Linked DNA regions of Cytobacillus sp. IB215665. The protein of the gene in region 1 binds, or shares a complex with, the protein of each later gene. Links are inferred from orthologs where the notes say so. Each region holds a gene or a part of one and is shown in the gene's direction. Other genes may lie near its edges.

What was found.
Region 2: the proteins of SLH52_RS00990 (region 1) and SLH52_RS03815 are in contact, whole or in part, in a crystal structure (PDB 3TUF), measured with the Bacillus subtilis proteins. The link is inferred for Cytobacillus sp. IB215665 from one-to-one orthologs.

What each region holds. Positions count from the first base shown.
Region 1 is NZ_JAXBME010000001.1:218,755-224,361, forward strand. What follows is about bases 1,256-4,254. They hold SLH52_RS00990 (M23 family metallopeptidase), read left to right. Parts: upstream 1,256-2,316; coding sequence 2,317-3,192; downstream 3,193-4,254. Other genes in these bases: spoIID (stage II sporulation protein D), read left to right, coding at 1,256-2,112. Also shown: SLH52_RS00975 (aldehyde dehydrogenase family protein), read left to right, coding at 1-521; SLH52_RS00980 (DUF779 domain-containing protein), read left to right, coding at 523-852; more of spoIID, read left to right, coding at 1,087-1,255; sporulation transcriptional regulator SpoIIID, read left to right, coding at 4,339-4,614; SLH52_RS01000 (rod shape-determining protein), read left to right, coding at 4,832-5,607. UniProt on the Bacillus subtilis protein: Involved in forespore engulfment and required for anchoring membrane proteins on the forespore side of the septal membrane. Forms a channel with SpoIIIAH that is open on the forespore end and closed (or gated) on the mother cell end.
Region 2 is NZ_JAXBME010000002.1:372,866-377,031, forward strand. The notes cover bases 1,305-4,166. They hold SLH52_RS03815 (SpoIIIAH-like family protein), read left to right. Parts: upstream 1,305-2,380; coding sequence 2,381-2,953; downstream 2,954-4,166. Other genes in these bases: spoIIIAF (stage III sporulation protein AF), read left to right, coding at 1,305-1,715; spoIIIAG (stage III sporulation protein AG), read left to right, coding at 1,723-2,376; accB (acetyl-CoA carboxylase biotin carboxyl carrier protein), read left to right, coding at 3,204-3,722; accC (acetyl-CoA carboxylase biotin carboxylase subunit), read left to right, coding at 3,778-4,166. In the rest of the region: spoIIIAE (stage III sporulation protein AE), read left to right, coding at 1-1,094; more of spoIIIAF, read left to right, coding at 1,122-1,304. UniProt on the Bacillus subtilis protein: Involved in forespore engulfment. Forms a channel with SpoIIIAH that is open on the forespore end and closed (or gated) on the mother cell end.

The sequences.
Region 1 (5,607 bases):
TAGATACTGAAACAATGATGGGTGCACAAGCTTCTCAACAACAGTTAGATAAAATCCTTTCTTACCTTGAGATTGGTAATAAAGAAGGTGCAGAACTCTTAATTGGTGGTCACCAAAACAAATTTGAAGGCGATCTTAAAGAAGGTTACTATGTAGAACCAACTGTGTTTAAAGGTCATAACAAAATGCGCATCTTCCAAGAAGAAATTTTTGGCCCTGTGTTATCAGTAACAACGTTCAAAGATTTTGATGAAGCAATTGAAATTGCTAACGATACATTATACGGCCTTGGTGCGGGTGTTTGGTCTCGTAACGGTGAAACTGCTTATCGTGCAGGTCGTGCAATTGAAGCGGGGCGTGTTTGGACAAATACATATCACCAATATCCAGCTCACGCTGCTTTCGGTGGTTACAAGCAATCAGGTATTGGACGCGAAAATCACTTGATGATGTTAAATCACTATCAACAAACAAAAAATATTTTAGTTGGTTATAACAAAGGTTCAATGGGCTTTTTCTAAAATGGAAAAAGTTATTGCAACTGAACCTGCTAAAGCATTAATTAAACAATTACAAGAACAACACGGTAAACTTATATTTGTTCATTCAGAAGGTTGTTGTGATGGAACTTCGCCAATTTGTATGAAATCGGATGATTTTTATCTCGGGAGCAGAGATATACAAGTAGGTGAAATATTAGGTGTTCCCTATTATATGCATAGGTCCAACTTCTCTTATTGGGAACATTTACAAATAGTAATTGATGTGATTGATGGTATTGGTAATTCATTTTCTTTAGAAAGTATAGAAAATAAAACATTTATTATCCGTGCAAGCCAAACGGCCACTTAACAGTAAATATACTTTTTTTCTTAATCAAGTAACTAAAACCCATTCGCTATATTAGTAGTTAAAGCGAATGGGTTTTAATATTTTCGAAAAAAAGCTGTTTTCCAGAGATAAGCTACAGTAGTTAGGTCTCACATTCTTATCATAAAAGGTTGTCCACCTCCATAAGCATATATAGAAGTGTGGTTTTGAGAATCTTATGAACTACACAAAAAATCTATTTGGAGGCTTGAAGCGATGAAACAAGTAAAACCACTAGTTATACTAATTTCTGTACTATTTGCCATGATTATTGTAATCCCCTCATTGTTAGTTTTCCCTTTCTCAGCTAAGGAAGGTGGGAAACTCATTGAAGAATCGAAGCCGGAATCCTCTCCCAACTTAACTACGAACACATTAAATTCCGAAGTGGAAGTGGCTGTCTATCGTAGTCAAGCTAAAACGATCGAGCATGTCCCTCTTGAAGAATATGTTGTTGGAGTTCTAGCATCAGAAATGCCTGCAGATTTTGAACTAGAGGCTTTAAAAGCACAGAGTTTAAGTGCGAGAACTTATATAGTTAAAAAGATGATAGGTGGGCAAGCGGTTGGAGTACCAGAGGGTGCCGATGTTACAGATATGGTACTTCATCAAGTATATAAAAGCAAAGATGAGTTGAAGAAATTATGGGGTGTAGATTATGAACGGAAGATGGAAAAGTTTCAAGAGGCTGTACGTTCAACTGCCGGCCAAATATTAACTTATGATAGTACCCCAATAGAAGCATCCTTTTTCTCAACGAGTAATGGGTATACAGAAAACTCGGAGGATTATTGGGAAAATCCATTTCCCTATTTAACAAGTGTAGCAAGTCCTTGGGATGAAGCTTCTCCAAAATTTCATAATCAAGTAACGATGACGGTGGCTGAGTTTGAACAGAAACTTAACATAAAATTACCGAGCGATGGTACAGTAGGAAAAATTATTGCAAGAACTCCTGGTAAACGTGTTGATACCGTAGAAATAAGTGGTAAAACGTTTAAAGGGAGAGAGGTTCGTGATCAATTAGGGTTATCTTCATCAGATTTCACATGGGTACGTAAAAATGATCAAATTGTCATCTCAACAAAAGGCTATGGGCATGGTGTTGGTATGAGTCAATATGGCGCAAACGGAATGGCTGAAGAAGGGAAAACTTATCAGGAAATTCTTACACACTACTACAAAGGAACACAAATTAGTGATGCAACGCCTTATTTAACTAATTTTATCGTAAAAAATTAGTTATTTAATCCTGAACAATTACTAAACGAGAGTGCGTAAAATCAGATAAGACAGCTTTCTTGCATAAAAAAAGCCCAATTTAGGGCTTTTTTTAATTATTATGGATAATTTTTTACTTAATGGGGATATTAAAACAAAAAAAAATAAAAAGATTGTATAAAAATATGAAAATGTGCCCAAAATGGTTGCTGAGGTGATGAATTCATGAGAGAAGAAAAGAAATTCTCAAAAGTGAAACGATTTTTTAAACGTCGTTGGGTTCTTCCAGCAATTTATATTGCTAGTGCAGCAATCATTCTAACAGCTATCCTTTGGTATCAAAACAGCAAAAATGTTGCAGATTCTGATCAATATGATCTTGATAATGTATCATTGCAATCCGATTACTTTGTGGATGATGATTCTGTACCAGTAACTCAATCGCTTGAAAGTTTTATGTATCCAGTGACGAATGTTGAAGAAATGGAAATTCAAAAGCAATTTTATGATGCCGATGCATCTGACGCAGATCAAGAAGCAGCGCTGTTATACTACGACAATCAATATATTCCAAACAAGGGTATTGATATTGTAACGAAGGATAATAGTGTCTTTGATGTAGTTGCTTCTGCTAGTGGAACTGTTACAAGAACTAGCGTTGATTCAACGCTTGGTAATGTTGTAGAGATTGATCATGGAAATGGGATTGTAACTGTATATCAATCACTTGCTGATATCCAAGTCCAAGAAAATGATATGGTGGAACAAGGGCAAGTTATTGCACAGTCTGGTAGAAGTCTCTTAAATAGTGAGGCAGAAAATCACGTGCATTTTGAGATCCGTAAAAATGACGAAGCCATTAATCCAATTAGTTTAATTGGAAGTCCAATCACTTCATTGTTAGATGAAGATGAAAATATGGATCTAGAGGCTTCTGAAGGAAAGAAAGAAGAAACATTGCCTGAAGAAGAGCAGGAAGAAGCTGAAGAAGAAGTAGAGGAAGAAGAAGAGGAAGCACCAGCTGAAGAAAAAGAAAAAGAAGAGGAAGCTCCTGCTGAAGAAGAAAAGCCAGGAAAAGAAAAAGAAGATAAAGATTCATAATCATTTGCTTTAGTTTAAAGTGAATAGCTTGATACAATTATGACCATTCTCATTAGAGAATGGTTTTTCGTTTGTCGTTATTTAAAGTTAACCATCATTATAACTAGAGGCTCTTTTCGTAAACTTAGTTGCTGTCGCTATTAAAAAATGAACAGTTTGGTGTTAAGAGAGCTCAAAGATTGTAAAAAGTAGAAAAGATGCCACGAAGTCTATAGGTTTGATACGTGCTTATCACTTAGAGCGATAAGCAATATTTAATACGAAGACAGCATTTACTAAGGCTCTTTTCGTAAACTTAGTTGCTAGCGCTATTAAAAAATGAACAGTTTGGTGTTAAGAGAGCTCAAAAATTGTAAAAAGTAGAAAAGATGCCACGAAGTCTAGAGGTATGATACGTGCTTATCACTTAGAGCGAAATGCAATATTTAATACGAAGACAGCATTTACTAAGGCTCTTTTCGTAAACTTAGTTGCTGTCGCTATTAAAAAATGAACAGTTTGGTGTTAAGAGAGCTCAAAGATTGTAAAAAGTAGAAAAGATGCCACGAAGTCTATAGGTTTGATACGTGCTTATAACTTATAAAGATAAGCAATAATCAATTCGAAAACACCGAAAACAAAAGTGCTACAAACGTTAGTATATTAGGATTTTTTATTGTTGCTGTTTGGACAGTAAGATGAGGTTTTATTTGAGTCTGAAATTTACCAAGAACGTTAACGTGTTTATATCTTAGTCCCTAAAATATCAATTGATGCGAAATTACTTGAAACTGTTATGTGAACAACCTTGTTTGGATATACGAAAATACATTTGTTAATATCCTCAAAGAAGTTATATTCTGTTTGCAGGATTGCTAATCTTTTGTCGGAAATTTAGTTTTGAAATGGCTTATGGGTGTGATTTGAACAAAAAATTAACAAATCCCTTGTCCCTCTTGACTTTTATGGAATATATAATCACCCAAGCTAATAAAATGTTACAAACCTGATAAAAGAGAGTGTTTGAGGTGAGGGGCTTGGGTTTTATGATAACGATATAATTTATTCAAACTTATTACTGTCATAACAAATTAGAGCATTTTAATCGTGAAAGAAAACGAGTCTCTTTTGACACTTCTCACATCCAATTTAGGGAGGGCGAGTGGTGTGCACGATTACATCAAAGAGCGTACTATCAAGATTGGTAAGTATATCGTGGAGACGAGAAAAACCGTTCGTGTAATAGCGAAAGAATTTGGCGTTTCCAAAAGTACTGTTCATAAGGATTTAACAGAAAGATTACCTGAGATTAATGCAGAACTTGCAAATGAAGTGAAGGAAATATTAGATTATCATAAATCAATACGACATCTACGTGGTGGAGAAGCAACAAAATTAAAATATAAGAAAGAAGGTGAACGAGAAGAAGAGACTGTCCGATAAAAAGAAAGAGGATGAATCATCAAAGGTAGAGTCCGGTTTTATAACCTGTAAAAATGATTAATAAAATCAGACTCATTTGAGTCATCCTCTTTTTGTGTATTTGACCAAACTTTTAAAATTCGACTATTTTTTTACATCATTGCCTTCTAGGCGGAAATTTGTGATAAAATATAAAATTAGAGAAAGTATCGGGAATTTTGCAAGGAGGCTTATAATAATGTTTGCTAGAGATATCGGAATCGACTTAGGAACAGCGAATGTACTCATTCACGTAAAAGGAAAAGGAATTATTTTGAACGAACCATCTGTTGTTGCAATTGACCGCCAATTAGAAAAAGTTTTAGCAGTTGGTGAAGAAGCAAGACGTATGGTAGGTCGAACACCTGGAAATATTTCAGCCATTCGCCCATTAAAAGATGGAGTAATTGCGAATTTTGAAATCACCGAAGCAATGCTTAAGCATTTTATTAATAAACTAGATGTAAAAGGTTTTCTTTCTAAGCCACGCATACTTATATGCTGTCCGACGAATATTACATCGGTCGAGCAAAAGGCGATAAGAGAAGCGGCGATGAAAAGCGGAGGAAAAAAAGTCATTTTAGAGGAAGAGCCGAAAATAGCTGCAATTGGTGCAGGGATGGATATTTTTCAACCGAGTGGAAATATGGTTGTTGATATTGGCGGTGGTACGACTGACGTCGCTGTTTTATCGATGGGTGAAATCGTAACATCTTCTTCGTTAAAAATGGCTGGGGACAAGCTTGATATGGAAATTCTTCAATACATAAAACGTGAATATAAATTATTAATAGGTGAGCGTACAGCAGAGGATATAAAGATAAGTGTAGGGACGGTTTTTCCAGGAGCACGTAATGAGGAAATAGACATTCGAGGTCGCGATATGGTATCGGGATTACCTCGTACTATTACGGTAAGATCAGAAGAAATAGAAAAGGCTTTACATGAATCTGTAGCACTTATTGTACAAGCTTC
Region 2 (4,166 bases), on another replicon or contig:
CCCCTCAACAAGATTTTGTTGATCAACAGTTGGAGGCACTTGGGATTGAAGAGATTAAACAGTTTTGGGATGAAATAGTGACGAAGTATGGTGGCTTTTTACCTGAAAGCCAAAAAGGCAGTTTTTTTGATTTTGTCCGTGGTGAGAAAGATTTCTCAATTCAACAGTGGTTAATGGGGTTAGTAAAATTTTTATTTTACGAACTTGCGGCAAATGGAAAACTATTAGGAACTTTACTAATGTTAACAATTTTAAGTATGTTTTTGCAAACAGTTCAGAATGCTTTTGAACAGCAAACGGTTAGTAAAGTGGCTTATGCCCTCGTATATATGGTGCTAATCATCATTGCTTTAAACAGCTTTCATATTGTTATCCAATTTACGAAAGAGGCAATAGAAGTCATGACAAATTTCATGATTGCGTTAATTCCGCTTTTATTAGCGCTAATTGCTACTTCTGGGGGAATTATCTCAGCTGCTTTTTTTCATCCGATCATTCTTCTTTTGATGAACACAAGTGGTTTACTAATAAATTATATTGTCCTACCTCTACTATTCTTATCTGCATTATTAAGTATCGTAAGTACACTAACTGACCATTATAAAGTAACGCAATTGGCACAATTATTAAAAAGCATAAGCATTGGCTTGCTTGGTACTTTTTTAACTGTATTTCTAGGCGTTATTTCAGTCCAAGGATCATCCTCAGCGGTGACAGATGGAATAACAATTCGCACTGCTAAATTTGTAACAAACAATTTTGTCCCTGTCATCGGTCGAATCTTCACTGAAACGACTGATACAGTCATAAGTGCATCTTTACTATTAAAAAATACTGTCGGTATAGTTGGAGTAGCAATTTTGTTATTAATTGCGGTATTCCCAGCGCTGAAAATATTATCAATAGCAGTTATTTATAAATTGACTGCAGCTTTGATACAACCTATTGGCGGTGGACCTGTTATAGATTGCTTAGACATTATTAGCAAAAGTATTATCTATATTTTCGCTGCTTTAGCTATCGTATCCCTTATGTTTTTTCTAAGTATTACAGTAATAATTGCAGTTGGAAATATGACCATGATGGTGAGGTAGTTTTTTATAGCTGATGAGGTGAATGATGTGGAGTTTTTGCTTGAATGGATTACAAATGTCATCTTGTTTCTTCTTCTTGCAACAGTCATAGATTTATTAATTCCGGATACTAGCATACAAAAATATGTCAAAATGGTCACTGGTTTATTATTAATTACAATTATAATTACCCCACTTCTTCAACTTCTGTCAACAGACATCGACCAAATCTTTTCATCAATGAGTACAAAATCAGAGTTTCAAGAAGAAATGTTAGAAAATGAAATTGAAATGAAGAAAAAAGAAATACAAGCATCACATCGTGCATATATTTTAGAACAAACGGCTGTCCAAATGAAAGAAGATGTGGAAGAGGAGTTGATAGAAACGTATGGATACATGATTCAAGATATAGAAATCTTTCTTACTGAAGACACAGTAACCGGAGTCGAAGTGATGGTGACAAAATATCATGAAGATGGAGTTACAGTTCCAGTTGTGAAATCAATTAGTATAAATACCTCCCAACCAATGAAGAAAAATAACAAGTCAGTAGCAGAACAAGATATTTCTAAGCATTTATCAGACGCATGGGAAATTGATTCAGAACTCATAAATGTACAAATGGAAGGGGGGGAGTAGGTACCAAGTGGAGAAAAATAGAGGGTTTATACAATGGATACAAAACTTCCTTTCAAAAAATAATGGTAGCAATGATAAAACAAAATCTAAGTACATATACGTACTTATATTGTTAGTATTGGGTGTCGTTCTAATACTATTAAATAATGTGATGTTTCCTAGTGAAGAAGCTTCATATACGAATCCATCTTTGTTAACTGAAGAGCAAAAGGATACACCTGCTTTTGGTGCGAAAAATACGAAAGATGAATCAATGAGTGATTATGAGACCAACTATGAAAATCAATTAAAGGATCTATTAGAACAGGTAGAAGGTGTAGGAGATGTAGCAGTTAGTGTTAACTTAGACTCAACTGAAATAAATGTACTAGAGAAAAGCACTACAACATCGACCCAAACGACGAAAGAGACTGATAGAGAAGGTGGAAAAAGAGAAGTAGAAGATTGGTCTGTTGATGAACAAGCCATAATTATACGAGATGGAGACAAGGAGACACCTATTGTATTAACAACGAAAAAGCCTAAAGTTCGTGGGGTTCTAGTAGTTGCGAAGTTAAAAGATATGCAAGCTAAACAAAGGGTGAAGGATGCAGTTATAAAATTGTTAGATGTACCTAGTCATAGAGTAGAAGTGTTGCCGAAAAAATCTGAGGGGGAATGAGTAGATGCTTTTAAAAAAACAAACTGTATGGTTGTTAACGATGGTGGCTTTGGTTCTAATATTATCTGTATATTATATTACTAGTGATGGTGGAACGAGAAATGATTTAGCCTTTATTAATCAAGAGATGGTTGAAGAAGAACAATCTGGAACTGTAGTAGAAATTAGTGAACAAGGTAGCATGAGCGGTATGGTAGAAGGATTGGAAGAGGATTCTCTTACTTTGTCTTCTGACGATTGGATTATAGCAAAACGCATGCAACTACAAGATATAAGAAGTAAAGAAATGGAGAAATTACAAGACATTGCAGCTTCAAAAACTGCCACGATTGATGAAATTAACGAGGCAGCAAGTAAACTTGAGGAACTTGAAACATTAAGTGCAAAAGAAGATACATTAGAAGTGTTAATTGAGTCGATGGGCTATGTTGCTGCACTTGTTGAGACGAATGGAAATAATGTGGAAGTAACTGTGCAGGCAGAAGCTTTATCTCCTAGCGAGGCTAATGCGATCATCAAGAAAGTGAATGAGGAATTTCAAGAAAGGAAAGATGTGTTAGTTAAGCACAATCCATAAAAAAACAACATAGGTAACTGATTGATAGTTTTTGTAAAGGTAATATAAATGTAAGGGAAAAAATATTTTTTAACCCAGCCGGCTTAAGTGCCAGCTGGGTTTTTACGTACTTTAAAGGTAGATCAAATGAAAATAGTGTAGAATAATTTTTATACGATTGTTGTTAAACTGTTGAATGAAATAGGTGTCTATCGTATGATGATGGTATGAGATACTAGAAACAAGTATAAGTTAAATAAGGAGTGCTCATATGTTGAAAATTCAAGAGATTCGAGAATTAATTAAACTAGTTGACCAATCAAATATTGACGAATTTGTTTATGAGAATGAAGGTTCAAAAATTAAAATGAAAAAACAAGGAACCGTTACTAAACAAACCCTTAGTAACATTGCTGTTGAGGAAGTGCAAAAGCATCAACCTGTTGCACCAACAACAGAACTAAGTTCAAGTCCTGTGTCAGAAGTTCCCGCTGAAAGCAGTAACGTGCGCGTGGAAGCAGAAAGAAAAGGTATCGAAGAACAGACGAATTTACATAAGATTACTTCACCAATGGTTGGAACTTTTTATGCTGCACCATCACCTGACAGTGACAAATACGTTTCAGTAGGTGATAGTGTGCAAAACAACACAGTAGTTTGTATTGTAGAGGCAATGAAGTTATTTAATGAAATTGAAGCAGAAGTAAAAGGGGAAATCGTAGACATTCTTGCAGAAGATGGCCAACTTGTAGAGTATGGTCAGCCCTTGTTCCTTGTGAAGCCTGTGTAAGTAAGTTTTCAATAAGAGAACAAAGAGGATGGAGTAGAACAGGAGAGAATGACGAATGATAAAAAAATTATTAATTGCAAACAGGGGTGAAATTGCTGTACGCATCATTCGAGCATGTACAGAATTGGGAATAGAAACTGTTGCAGTATTTTCTGAGGCTGACCGTGACGCATTACATGTACAAATGGCAGACGAGGCTTATTGTATTGGACCTACCGCGTCAAAAGATAGCTATTTAAATTTTACAAATATTATTAGTGTAGCAACACTTACAGGTAGTGATGCTATTCATCCTGGGTACGGGTTTTTAGCTGAGAATGCAGATTTCGCAGATCTATGCAGGGAATGTAATATTACATTTGTTGGTCCAAGTCCAGAAGCAATCACGAAAATGGGTACTAAGGATGTAGCTAGAGAGACTATGAAGACAGCTAATGTTCCAAT